3 regions of the Vibrio sp. QJM3NY_21 genome follow, and region 3 is predicted to be linked to each of the others. Evidence: predicted binding sites of a transcription regulator. Region 3 holds the regulator's gene; each other region holds the start of a gene.
What was found. The regulator CRP, encoded in region 3, controls carbon source genes, mostly activating them, when cyclic AMP is high. The targets are predictions, from matches to a motif close to TGTGANNNNNNTCACA.
Positions count from the first base shown of each region.

Region 1: AC3CID_RS22380 (glycogen/starch/alpha-glucan phosphorylase) is a predicted target of CRP. The motif match lies at 1,091-1,106, and genes of this name have one in related genera.
Region 2: AC3CID_RS21755 (NupC/NupG family nucleoside CNT transporter) is a predicted target of CRP. The motif match lies at 613-628, and genes of this name have one in related genera.

Region 1 covers NZ_CM173514.1:1,568,199-1,572,936, forward strand. The annotation lists gene AC3CID_RS22380 (glycogen/starch/alpha-glucan phosphorylase) at 1-911, opposite strand, end outside; gene malT (HTH-type transcriptional regulator MalT) at 1,480-4,188, shown strand.
Region 2 covers NZ_CM173514.1:1,401,234-1,405,971, reverse strand. The annotation lists gene AC3CID_RS21760 (hypothetical protein) at 1-283, opposite strand, end outside; gene AC3CID_RS21755 (NupC/NupG family nucleoside CNT transporter) at 896-2,104, shown strand; gene AC3CID_RS21750 (hypothetical protein) at 2,463-2,732, shown strand; gene AC3CID_RS21745 (TolC family protein) at 2,847-4,295, shown strand; gene AC3CID_RS21740 (efflux RND transporter periplasmic adaptor subunit) at 4,292-4,738, shown strand, end outside.
Region 3 covers NZ_CM173513.1:3,194,141-3,198,878, reverse strand. The annotation lists gene astA (arginine N-succinyltransferase) at 1-647, shown strand, start outside; gene astD (succinylglutamate-semialdehyde dehydrogenase) at 687-2,144, shown strand; gene AC3CID_RS14330 (2-oxoadipate dioxygenase/decarboxylase family protein) at 2,401-3,192, shown strand; gene crp (cAMP-activated global transcriptional regulator CRP) at 3,398-4,030, opposite strand; gene AC3CID_RS14320 (phosphoribulokinase) at 4,270-4,738, opposite strand, start outside.

The sequences.
Region 1 (4,738 bases), on a different replicon from region 3:
TCGTGACGACGTAGAATATCGCGAACAGACGCTGCTGAGTGGAAGTACTGCTGCATTAGACGCAGTGTCTTACCTTTCTCGTGGTTGTCGTTCGGGTAAAGTACTTTAGTGATGTTGCCTGCATCGATTAGCGAGTGTTGCGCTTCGAAGTAGTCGCCGTTGTTAAAGCTTGCTAGTGAGAATGGTGCGATTGCCTGACATTCCCAAAGACGCAATGGGTAAACTGTGTTTGACTCGTAACCTACGATAGGTAGATCCCAAGGCATTGCTTTCACTTCCATACCCGGAACCCAAGTACGAACTTCTTTACCGTCGATATATTCAACTTCTACATGACCGTAAAAACCAATGTGTTGTGCTAGTTCTGGACGAGCTACTTCCCATGGGTAACCTTCAACACCACGCCATGCGTCAGGTGCTTCTTGTTGACGACCGTCTTGGAAAGACTGTTTGAATAGACCGTATTCGTAGTGAAGACCGTAGCCTACTGTTGGGTATTCTTGAGCGGCACAAGAATCCATGAAACAAGCGGCTAGACGACCAAGACCACCATTGCCTAGTGATGGGTCGCGTTCTTCTTCTAGAAGATCAGTTAGGTTTTGACCTAGCTCTTCCATTGCATGAGTGATCTGTTCGTACAGACCCATGCTGATCAGGTTATTACCTGTTAAACGACCAATCAAAAACTCTAGTGAAAGGTAGTTAACGCTCTTCGCGTTCTTAATTTTTTCGTCATTTTCAGTTTCTAACAGATCAAATGTTGTCAATTCTGCTAGCGCACGCCCCATTGCTAGGTACCATGCGCGGCTATCTGCGTTTTCAATCGTTGTTGCGTAGGTTGCAGATAAATGCTTCTTAACGCTTTCTTGGAACGACACTTTATCGAAAGTTTTTTGCTGAGTTGGTTTCATTTCAGAAATCTCGCTTTTAATAGTTCTAATTCATCTGTCACATATCGTGCATGGTCACCATTAACTAAACATCCTCCCGCTAACGCGACAAACTAGGAGTAGATGGGAGGGCGTAGGGGGCGTACCGACATAGGGTTAGTGATCTGACTCTCATGTTCTGACTTCGAACAAAAACTTGGAGTGACTAAGATCACAAGCTCCCGTTCGATAACTTACCTTCAATTGATGTGACTTTTATTTAACCGGATTAAAGTCATTATCAAATTTGATATTCAGATCACGAAAATAATTTCTTCCTCTCATCTTTTGCATAGATTTACGTGTTGGGATGAAGGAAGTCACATTCACAAACCAACCCGCTATGTGAGCGGAGTCTCAAATAAAGGGCGTAGAAGCCTAAAAACATGCAGGAGTGCAAGGTTTCTGAGGAGGATCATAGTCGGTGCCGTTTTGCTTCACGTAATATGATTGAAGACTTAAGTAATTAGGCTGATGTCATTCGATTACACTCAACGATAGATTGAGGTAATCCAGAACATAAGCCACGGAATAGGTGAAAAACTTCGACATGTGGATCCCTTCGAAACTGACTCGTCCCGGCCGCTTACATAATGCAATCCTACGACCTAGGGTTCTCGATCTGCTCCAACACGCAGATTGCTATAAGCTTGTATTATTCCGCTCTCCAGCGGGGTACGGCAAAACCACAATGGCAGCTCAATGGCTGGTAGATAAGCCCAATGTGGGTTGGTACAGCATTGATGAAAGTGACAACGATGCCTTTCGCTTTATCAACTACCTAATGCAATCACTCAATAAAGCGACTCAAAATGCCTGCCCTAATGCCCAAAAGCTGGCAGAAAAGCGACAATTTTCATCGTTGCATTCTTTGTTAAGTGAAGTGTTTGCTGAGATGTCTGAATTCCATCACGAATGTTTCCTTGTGTTGGATGACTATCACTTGGTCAACAATGACGATATCCACGAAGCTATGCGCTTCTTCCTTAAACACATGCCTGACAACCTGACGCTTGTTGTGACTAGCCGCGGGACACCACCACTTGGCACTGCAAACCTTCGTGTTCGTGATCTGATGATTGAAATTGGAAACGATTCGCTGGCTTTTGATACTGAAGAGACGACGCGCTTCTTCAATCAACGTGTCGCCGATGGCGTAGATGACACGACCGCTGGTAGTATCTGTACTTATGTTGAGGGGTGGCCTTCGGCATTACAGCTTATTGCCCTTCAAGCTCAACATCAAAAACGTACCCTTGCGCAATCTGCAGAATCGTTCTCTCACTTTAACCATGCCCACCTTTGGGATTACTTGGTTGAAGAAGTATTCGATCTACTGGATAAAGAAACCCGACAGTTCTTGATGCAGTGTTCAGTACTTGATCATTTCAATGACGAATTAGTCTGCGCGCTTACACAGCGTGAAGACGCACTGGGTATGATCGAATCACTCAACCGATTTGGCTTATTCATCTACCCGCTTGAAGGCGAGAAAAACTGGTACCGATTCCACAATCTATTCGGTGAGTTTCTTGCCCATGAGCGCCAAGCTCGAATTCCGCAACAAGAAGCCGAGTTGCACCGGAGTGCCGCGAAAGCGTGGATCAAACAGAAAACGCCTCATCAAGCACTGCGACATGCACAACGTGCTGAAGATCCAGAGCTGATCATCCAAATCCTGACTGAACACGGTTGGCCGATGTTCAACCAAGGTGAGCTTTCATCATTAGAGATGGCGATCAAGCAACTGACTACGGATCAACTATACAGTGAGCCGAAGCTATCAATGCTGCGCGCTTGGCTGGCACAAAGTCAGCACCGTTATGATCAAGTGGGTACTTTGTTGGAAGAGGCTGAGACTCAATATCAAGCTCGAAACATTGAACTCGATACTCAGCAACAAGGCCAATACAATGCCTTGCGTGCCCAAGTTGCCATCAACAGCAATGAGCCTGAGAAAGCATTGGAGTTGGCTGAGCTTTCGTTGAGCCAGTTAAACACTACGGTTTATCGTAGCCGCATTGTGGCAACGTCTGTTGTTGGCGAAGTAAACCACGTAATGGGCAACCTCAGCCGTGCGCTACCGATGATGCAACAAACAGAAAAACTGGCACGTCAGTATCAGGTTTACCATCAGGCTCTATGGGCAATTCTTCAGCAAAGCGAAATCTTGATTGCTCAAGGTTATGTTCAAGCTGCATTTGAGCTACAAGACAGCGCATTCAAATTGATCGAAGAGCATCAGCTTCAATACGTTCCTCTACATGAATTTTTGCTGCGTGTTCGCGCTCAGATCTTCTGGTGTTGGAACCGACTAGATGAAGCGGAAGAATGTTGCTACAAAGGCTTAGATATCCTTGGTCACCACTCTCCGAGTAAACACCTGCACAGCTATTCTATGCTGGCTCGAATTTCATTGAGCCGCGGCGAGATTGATAAAGCGTCGAAGTTTATCGACCAAATTCAACACCTGCTACGTCAATCAACTTACCACGTAGATTGGACCGCAAATGCTTCTTTGTCTTTGATTCTTTTCTGGCAAGTAAAAGGCAATAAAGAGGCAATCCGTGATTGGCTAAGCGTGGCGGTTCGACCTGAATCGGCGAGTAACCACTTCTGTCAGCTTCAATGGAGAAACATCGTACGTTCTCACATCATCCTTGAGCAGTATGAAGATGCGGAAGAAGCGCTGACTTTCCTTAAGAGTGAAGCGCAGCGTTCACATCTGATTACAGACACCAACCGAAACTTGATCGTTGAAGCGGTGTTGCGTACACAAATTAACGATGAGGACAGCGCACGCGTGCTACTTGAAGAAGCGCTTCATATGACCAACCAAACCGGTATGGTTGGTAACTTCTTGGTCGACGGTGGGACTATCGGGCATATCTTGGATAAATTGAGCAACAAGCCAGGCTTAGGTGACTTAGAACGCCATCGCGCTCAACAGATCATGAAAGATATCTCAACCACCCAACGCAGCCGCTCGGTTCACTTCGATGAAGACTTTGTTGAGAACTTGGTTAATCACCCGAATATTCCTGAGCTTGTGCGCACTAGCCCACTCACCCAGCGTGAATGGCAAGTACTTGGTCTGATCTATTCTGGGTTCAGTAATGAGCAAATCGCTCAAGAGCTCGATGTAGCGGGGACCACGATCAAAACTCACATCCGTAACCTTTACCAAAAGCTCAACATTGCTAACCGCAAAGAAGCAATCAGCACGGCAGAGAACTTGCTGCAGTTGATGGGTTACTAAAACGGATTCGAGATTGATTCGAGAAAAGCTTAAGCTAGTCACCAATGGTGGCTGGCTTTTTTTTCATCTGAGGTTAGAGCTTAAAAATGTAGGAACTGGAAAAGAAAAAAGACAATCACCAAACGACAGGCAAAAAAATAGCCAACCGCAATAATCGCGATTGGCTCTATATATTTGTGAACAAATCAATAGGTTCACTAACAACGTCAGTTGGCTAGGTGACCCTCGGCTTAAGAAGGGTCAATGTACATAATGCAGTTAGCGTGCCAACTTTTATTCGACGTTTTATAAGCCCTGCATCGCATAAAAACCATGAATTTGTCATGCGAATTGCAAAGTGCATTTGCATAATGCAACCAAGATGCAATATCGATAAGAGATCAGTTTCATCTCTGCTCTTAATGACAAATTACTAAGTGGTTGTATTTTAAATGTTAGGCAAATGTTCAGTTCAACTTATTGCCTTACAATTAAGAGAGTAATAAAAGCCCTTCCCCAATGGCATATTCATACTTTTTTTACACTAAAGTTTGTATACTGCACAAAATCA
Region 2 (4,738 bases), on a different replicon from region 3:
TATTGGTTAGTACCACAATATTTTCAGATTCAACTTGGGTAATGGTCAATATTCCATGTTTAACGGATTCAACCTTTTCACCAATCATTATTGATTCAGGTGCGACAGAGCGATCGGTTAACTGACCTGTACGTAATTTCGCCGCACTGATAGCGCGGATATTTCCGGTGTTTTCAAACGCGACAATAACAGTATAGGTATTATAATATTCAACTACTGTCACATAGCCATGTCTATTTGTTTTGAATTTAGCTCCATTGTTCATGTCGTGCGGAGCTTCCATTTTCTTCAAGTGTGTCCTCTCTTAGTCTCGATGGCTGTTATATCTAATCAGCTCTATTAGTATTTTATAGATAATTATTTGGTGAGATCATACAAAGTATATACGCATCTAAACTTAAGATGAATCTTGAAGTATCGGGAAATGAGGCAGAGCACAGAAAAGTAGTAAGAATCACACAGAATTAACCGAGTGATTACGCTCGTACGTTTAAAGGCTTAACATTACAAATTCAACTTCATACAGGTTGTTTACAGTTTTTATGCACACAAAAGACGATAAACACAGCGTTTTGTTTAATCCTTGACCGCGCGATCGTTTGCGTCAAAAAATGTGATGAAAGTCTCACTTAACTGTTTATACTTCTTTTCCGGTTTTAAGCCGGTGCTTAGCCAATACAAGCCGTCACATGGATATGTGAATGACCCCACGGACCGGACCAGCTACGTTCCACTGCTTGTATAAGGTGATTTTTACATGAACAACTCGTTGTTACAGTCGCTAACGTTGTTAGCTCCTTCATCGCGTAGCGTTTTGCTTGCGGTTCTTTGTCCTATTCCTTTGATGTCATTCGTTTGGCTCATGTTCACTCTTTAAGGATTACTAGGACACATTATGAATATTCTATTTGGTCTTGTCGGTGTTATTGCACTGATTGCTTGCGCATGTCTGCTATCTGAGAGTCGCTCTTCTATTAACTGGAAAACGGTCTCTCGGGCACTATTACTTCAAATCGGCTTCGCTGCTTTGGTGTTGTATTTCCCTTGGGGACAACTGGCGTTAACAAGCCTAAGCAGTGGCGTTTCGAGCTTGCTTGGTTTTGCAGACGTTGGTATCGCTTTCCTATTTGGTGATCTGGCTACTGAAGGTTTCATTTTCGCGATTCGCGTACTTCCAATCATTATCTTCTTCAGTGCTTTGATCTCTGCGCTTTATTACTTAGGCGTTATGCAGAAAGTGATTCAAGTTCTTGGTGGAGCCGTGCAAAAACTGCTGGGTACCAGTAAAGCTGAATCTCTAGTTGCAACAGGTAATATCTTCCTTTCTCAGGGTGAGTCTCCTCTTCTTATTCGTCCCTTTTTAAAGTCTATGACTCGTTCTGAACTGTTTGCTGTAATGGCGGGCGGCATGGCGTCAGTAGCCGGCAGTGTACTGGGTGGCTATGCAGGATTAGGTGTTGAGCTTAAATACCTTATTGCAGCAAGCTTCATGGCGGCTCCGGGCAGCCTATTGATGGCGAAGATCATTGTTCCTGAGCGTAGTACTCCGAGTGACTACGACCACATTGAGCTAGATAAAGCTGACCAAAGCAACGTGATCGATGCATTGGCAAGTGGCGCAATGAACGGTATGAAGGTGGCGGTCGCTGTCGGCACTATGTTGGTTGCATTCGTGAGTGTGATTGCAATGGTCAACACGGGTTTAGAAAGTCTAGGCGAAATGTTCGGTTTTGCGGGCATTACCCTGCAAGCTATCTTTGGTTACCTATTCTCGCCTCTTGCATGGTTAATTGGTATCCCGAGTGATGAAGTATTAATGGCAGGTTCTTACATCGGTCAGAAGATTGTAATGAACGAGTTTGTTGCTTTCATCGACTTCGTTGAGAACAAAGCTCTGCTGTCTGAACATAGCCAAGTGATTGTGACTTTTGCATTGTGTGGTTTTGCCAACATTGGTTCTATCGCGATTCAATTAGGTTCGATTGGTGTGATGGCACCAGAGCGTCGTGCAGAAGTGGCAAACTTAGGTTTGAAAGCGGTAGCGGCTGGTACGTTAGCTAACCTAATGAGTGCATGTTTAGCGGGTATCTTCATCCTGCTTTAAGCTAGATTAAGTTAAAGTAGCTAGATTCAATAAAAGCGCTTAAATTTAGTAAAAGCGGGTATCTTACTTACGGAGTTTACGTAAGAAGGGTATCCGCTTTTTTGTGCCTGCTGGTTAGGTTGATTCAGATTCAAACCACCACTTCTCATTGTTCTGTAGTGTGTTAGGCTCACTCGGAAGAGTAATAGAGCAAGCTCCTTTTATCCGATATACTTGAATATCATTAGGTTGCGATTAATAGCATTCGACTTCGATTAAGAACATTCGACTTCGATTGAGAATATTCGGTTTCGACTAAGCACATCCGCTTTCGACTAAGAACAATGGCAACCAAGTCCAATAAATCAAAGGTCTCCCCATGAACATGCGCGTTCTCATCGGTCTTATCACTGCCTTTATCGGCTTGTTTGCGATGGTTTATCTTATTGCTGTTGGTACTCAGTTCCCTATCTCTCAGTGGCCGCAAGAGGCTTACCACGGTTTAGTCTTCAGCATCGTATGGGGCACTGGCGTCGCCGCATCGGTGGCGTACTTCTTCTCGGCATTGGTGTTTGTGACTATTGCCGTGGTTTGCTATGCGATTGGTTATAAGATCGGTGGGCTCTTTTCTAGCAAGTCAGAAGCATAAAACAGAAGTTTAAACGTACACTTTTTGCATTTTCTTTTAGGGTTAACGTTCGCCTTAACCCTCCCTTAACCTCCAGCTCGTTATCTTGCCTCCATTCTTACAGGAGACAAGAAGATGAAATTGAATCTTCCTTTAAAACATTCCCTTATTTCACTTGCTCTAATCGGGTTGATCGGTTGCACGACAACCAGTCAGGCTGACTATGTTTCGTTAGCAGAGCAAAGCACTAGCAAGACACAGCAAAGCTTGCTTTCAGAGCTGATCCAACAAACCTCTGAAGAACAGGCTTTGAACCAGCATGCTTCTAATGAACAAGAGTTAGATACAGAGAATCTACAACTCACCGATTTAGTGAATGCGCCGGAGCTCGATCTCTATATCGAGCGCGCTCTGCAGAACAGTCCAAGCCTTCAACAAAGTATCACAGCACTCAAAATTGCCTATGCACAGCAAGGTGTGACGTCTGGCGACCGCTTACCAACCGTCGATGCGAGTTTTTCTGGTCAAGCTGACGAAGGCACTAACGGCTCAAGCACCACTGAAACCTACACCACGGATGTCACGGTCGGTTGGGAGTTGGACTTATGGCAGAAATTAGCAGACACAAACAACGCCGCGTTAAAAGATATTGCGACGTCTCAGGCTAACCTTCAGGGCGCTCAAGATCTTTTGGTCGCGAGTGTTATGAGAGGTTGGCTTGATATCAGTTTGAAGCAGCAGCTTGTTGATATTGAAACGCAGCGCTTAGTGATCCTCGAAAACAACGAAGAGCTGGTTTTAGAACGTTATCGCACAGGGCTAGGTAGCCTTGAAGAGCTAGATAACGCCAAAACGAGCAGCGCATCGACTCAAGCAACTTTGGCCGATTACCAAGAGCAACTGGCACAAAGTCGACGCGCGTTAGTTTTGTTAACGGGGCAGTGGAGTGGGGAGTCTGAGGAGTTATCACTTGCGGATCTCGGTTCATTCCCAACCATCATTAACCCGCTAGACAACATGCCGACGCAAGATCTGGCAGGGCGTCCGGATCTTCAAGCGGCTTTCTTCAATATTGAAGCAGAAACACTGCGTGCTGATGCTGCATACAAAGCGATGCTGCCTTCGATCAGCTTATCAGCAAGCCTAACCGATATGGCGGAATCTCCGAATGAAGCCTTGTTGACCGGACCTTTGTGGAGCGCACTTGGTCAAGTGTCAGCACCACTGTTTCAAGGTGGCAAGCTTAAAGCACAGGCAGAGATTGCAGACTTAACCACAGAATCCAGCTACTGGGCTTACCAAGAAACCCTACTTACTGCGGTGAATGAAGTGGAGAACGCGATGGGTCAAGAGTCCTCACTAACTCTTCAACAGCAACACCTAACGAACGCCTTGGTGAGCGCACAACGCAGCTTCACCAGCTATGAAGAGAAATACCGTCAGGGTTTGGTCGACATTTTTGATCTACTTACTGTTCAGCAACAAACCTATGACCTTGAAGCGCAGCTAACACAAACCATCTATAACCGTCTTGTAAACCGAATTGATTTAGGCCTAGCTCTGGGCTTAGGAGTATCTTCATGAAACTGAACACCATCACAATTGCAATCACCCTTGTTGCGGGTTCAAGCATTTTTGCTGCCCTTGCTTACAACGGCTCTCAAGTGGCTCCTGCTCCTCAAAAGGCGAATGAACTAACGGTTTCCGAGCCTCAGGCTATGTCTGTTGACACTAAGTCTCTCGAAATGACGCCTGTTGAAACGACAACTTTGTCTGCATCGCAACAGCAACAAGTGTCAGTGGTACTCGCCACTCTCGGAGACTACCAAGCGGAAGTGGTGGGCTACGGAGAAGCGAAGTCGCGTTATGAGTTGATGTTTTCAACAGAAGTTAGTGGCCGAGTAGAAGCAATCAGCTCGCAGTTCGAAACCGGGCAAGTGATTGGCCAAGGTGAGGTGATCGCCAATATCGACTCGACCAACTATCAACAAGCGGTTACACAAGCGAAAGCGAATGTTGCTCAAGCT
Region 3 (4,738 bases):
GCACGCTATTCTTACGCCCTGATTTCCGTGGTGGTTTGAATGGTCGTTTGATGTCGAAGTGCCGATTTTTGATCATGGCAGAGCACCCAGAGCGTTTCTCAAAAACCATTTTTGCTGAGATGCGTGGCGTATCAGATGCAGAAGGTAACTCTCCTTTCTGGCAATGGTTGCAAGAGCACTTTTTCTCGATTGATTTCACGCTCGCCGATTACCTAACCGGTATTGGTAAGAAAGGCTTCATTGCTGATCTGATGCCGAAGTTACCTATCTACGTGAACCTACTAAGCAAAGAAGCTCAGGCAGTGATTGGAGAGGTACATGACAATACGCGCCCTGCACTCAAGCTGCTTGAACGTGAGGGTTTCACTAACCGCGGTTATGTCGACATCTTTGATGCAGGCCCAACGGTTGAGTGTGATTTAAGAAATATCGAATCGGTGCGTAATGCGATTCGTGCTCAAGTGAAAATTGCAGAGCACTCTAGCTCTAAAGACTTCCTAATTGGTAATACCTCGTTTGAGAACTTCCGCGCAGTAGCTGCGAAAGGTGCGTATGACCAAGCAAGCGACACAGTGATTTTATCATCTGAAGTAGCAAGCGCTCTTGAAGTAAAAGAAGGCGAATTTGTTCGCATGTTGGCTCAATAAGAGCGGCGATTATCTGTCGAAGATTTTAAGGATAGAAGTATGACTCAGTGGATAGCAGGACAGTGGGTGGCAGGTCAAGGTGACGCCATGACATCGGTAAGCCCATACAATAATGAAGTAGTGTGGCAAGGTGATAGTGCAACTCCAGCACAGGTTGAATCTGCAGTATCAGCGGCACGTGAAGCTTTTCTAGTTTGGAAAAAGATGAGCTTTGCAGAGCGTGAAGCGATCGTGTTGAATTTTGCTGAGAAAGTAAAAGAAAACAACGAAGAAATCGCACAAATCATCGCGAAAGAGACGGGTAAGCCGATTTGGGAAACTCGTACTGAAGCGGGTGCGATGGCAGGTAAAATCGCTATCTCTATTCGTGCTTATCATGAGCGTACTGGTGAGGCTTCACGTGAAGCGGCAGGCAACCAAATCGTACTGCGTCATCGTCCATTAGGCGTAATGGCGGTATTTGGTCCTTACAACTTCCCAGGTCACCTACCTAACGGTCATATTGTTCCAGCATTGCTATCGGGTAATACCGTGGTATTTAAGCCGTCAGAGCAAACACCTTGGACAGGTGAATTTGCGATGAAACTATGGCAAGACGCTGGCCTTCCTGCTGGCGTGATTAACCTAGTGCAAGGCGCTAAAGAGACCGGCATCGCATTGGCTGATGCTAAAGGTCTTGATGGTGTGCTATTTACAGGCAGTGCTAATACTGGTCATATTCTTCACCGTCAATTCGCGGGTCAACCGGGCAAAATGCTGGCGCTAGAGATGGGCGGCAACAACCCTATGGTGATCACTGACCAATTTGGTGATGCTGACGCGACGGTTTATACCATCATTCAATCGGCTTTCATCAGTGCGGGTCAACGTTGCACGTGTGCACGTCGCTTGTATGTGCCTGTTGGAGAGAAGGGCGATCAACTGCTGGACAAGCTCGTGGCTGCGACCTTGAAGATTCGTGTCGATCAGCCATTCGCTGAGCCAGCACCCTTCATGGGGCCACAAATTTCGGAAGCTGCGGCTAAATTCATTCTGGACGCGCAAGCTAATCTGCAATCGTTAGGCGGTGTAAGCCTAGTAGAAGCAAAGGCGGGTGAAGCGGCGTTTGTTTCTCCGGGTATTATTGATGCAACCAACATTGCTGAATTACCAGATGAAGAGTACTTCGGTCCATTGTTGCAAGTGGTTCGTTACCAATCGCTAGAGCAAGCGGTAGAATTGGCTAATGACACGCGCTTTGGTTTGTCTGCAGGCCTAGTTTCAACCGACGATTCAGAGTGGGAATACTTCGTTGACCATATCCGTGCGGGTATTGTTAATCGTAACCGCCAGCTAACAGGCGCAAGTGGTGATGCACCATTTGGTGGTCCGGGTGCTTCAGGCAACCTACGCCCAAGTGCGTACTATGCAGCTGACTACTGTGCTTATCCTATGGCTTCAATGGAAGGTGGTGAAACTCAACTGCCAGCGACATTTAGCCCAGGTATTGAGCTTTAGTTTAAGCTCTTAAGCTATAAGTTCATGAATCATAAGCTTATGAGCTCTAGGTTCATGAATAACAGATTCATTGGTTAATTGTGTAATGAGGAAGCGGTGTTATCGCTTCCTTTTCCATCACGTCCGACACCTTGATTGGGCGGTAGATAATAATAGAACAAGTATGTCACAGGCTGATGGCTGCTGACTCTGTGTCCAGCCTCTCCCTCTCTAATCCAAATTACTAGCTTGCTAGAACCTCTGACAAGGAGTCACCATGACGCCCGATCTACTCTTTAAATCACTATGGGACGATTACATTCACAGGCTTTGCCCATCGGCCGAGAAAGTTCATCATCTGCTGAAAGAAGACGAATCCCTGATTAATGATCACATTGCACTGCGTACTTTCAATGTTGCACCTCTGGGCATTGAAACACTGGCCAAGCCTTTTCTTGAATTAGGCTACAAGGCGTGTGGCGACTACTTGTTTGAGAGCAAGAAGTTAGTGGCTAAGCACTACGAGCACCCAGACCCAAACCAACCGAAAGTGTTCATTAGTGAGTTGAAGGTAGAAGAGTGTTCAAGTGACTTACAACAGATCGTTGCGAAGTTGGTTGAGCAAGTAGACGCAAGCAAGCTTCAAGGTCATGAGTTCTTGTTTGGTGGTCGCCTTTGGGATCTGAGTTTCGCGGATTTCCAAGTGCTAGCAAAAGAGAGTGAATACGCGTCTTGGCTAGCGGCTCATGGTTACGGTGCAAACCACTTTACGGTGAGTGTGAACCAGCTTAATGAGTTCGATGAAGTACAGACTGTGAATGACTATTTGAGTGATTCAGGTTTCACTATCAATGCATCTGGCGGTCAGGTTAAAGGCTCTCCAGAGGTCTTATTAGAGCAATCATCTACAATGGCAGACAAAGTGCCAGTTTCATTTGTTGAAGGCAATGAGGTGATTCCTGGTGGCTTCTACGAGTTCGCTAAGCGTTATGCGATGGCGAATGGTGAGATTTATACAGGATTTGTTGCAGTATCGGCTGACAAGATCTTTGAGAGCACCAACGGTTAAAGAAAGATACGAGCACGGGCTTTACCCTAAAGATGCGGGTACGCTTCGCTTTGAGAGTGTTTGCGCTTGGACGCGGGAGGTGCTCCATTCGCATCTCGCATCTCGCATCTCGCATCTCGCATCTGCTCTCTAGATCTTTAGAAAACAAAAAAGCCACCAAATTTGCATTTGGTGGCTTTCAAATTTTTGGCTCAGTTAATCGAGATTAACGAGTGCCGTATACCACGATAGTTTTACCGTGTGCAGAAATTAGGTTCTGCTCTTCTAGCATCTTCAAGATACGACCTACTGTCTCACGAGAACAACCAACAATCTGGCCAATCTCTTGACGAGTGATCTTGATTTGCATGCCGTCAGGGTGAGTCATTGCATCTGGCTGTTTCGCTAGGTTAAGTAGCGTTTGAGCGATACGACCTGTTACGTCAAGGAACGCTAAGTCGCCAACCTTTTGGCTAGTTACTTGTAGACGGTTTGCCATTTGCGCTGAAAGGCGCATTAGGATATCTGGGTTCACTTGGATAAGCTGACGGAATTTCTTGAAAGAAATTTCAGCTACTTCACAAGGAGATTTTGCACGAACCCATGCAGTACGCTCTTGGTCTTCTTCGAAGAGGCCAAGTTCACCAATGAAGTCACCTTGGTTTAGGTAAGAAAGAATCATTTCCTTACCTTCTTCGTCTTTGATAAGAACTGCCACAGAACCTTTAACGATGTAGTACAAGGTTTCTGCCTTTTCACCAGCATGAATCAAAGTACTTTTTGAAGGGTACTTATGAATATGACAGTGTGAAAGGAACCACTCTAATGTTGGATCGGTTTGGGGTTTACCTAGAACCATAATATCTTACTTCCTCTGCAGGGTATGCTTGCCGCTTTCCGTATTTTAGCTAAGCCTGGATTGACTTGTAGGATAAGAGCACTCGTTGAGCGCTGCAAGCTATCTTGTGTTTCGTTTAAGAATAGTATCCTTTTTCAGGTACTATTTCTTGATTTTAATCGTGACCAAGCTACGATTTTTTACGCAAAATTGTGCACATGATCACGGTATGAAAAGTAATCAACCAGAATGGTGTCTTGTTAACCTATTTTTCCGGTTTCGATGAGCTGTTGTAGGATGGGCCTTACAATGAGCTCCATAGCAAAACTCATCTTGCCGCCTGGCACCACAAGCGTGTTGTGGCGTGACATAAATGAGCCATCTATCATAGCTAGAAGGTAGGGGAAATCGACGTTTTTGATGCCACGCAAACGTATAACCACGAAGCTTTCGTCTAAACTTGGAATCCCTTTGGCGTTCAGTGGGTTCGATGTATCTACGGTTGGAACACGCTGAAAGTTGATGTGAGTACGCGAAAATTGTGGGGTGATGTAATTAAGGTAATCATCCATTGAGCGAACAATCGAGTCCATCACCGCTTCGCGAGAATGCCCACGATCGCGTGTGTCACGAACGAATTTCTGGATCCACTCTAGGTTTACGATAGGTACCATGCCGATAAGCAGGTCGACGTGTTGCGAGACGTTAATATCGCCATCGACTACGCCA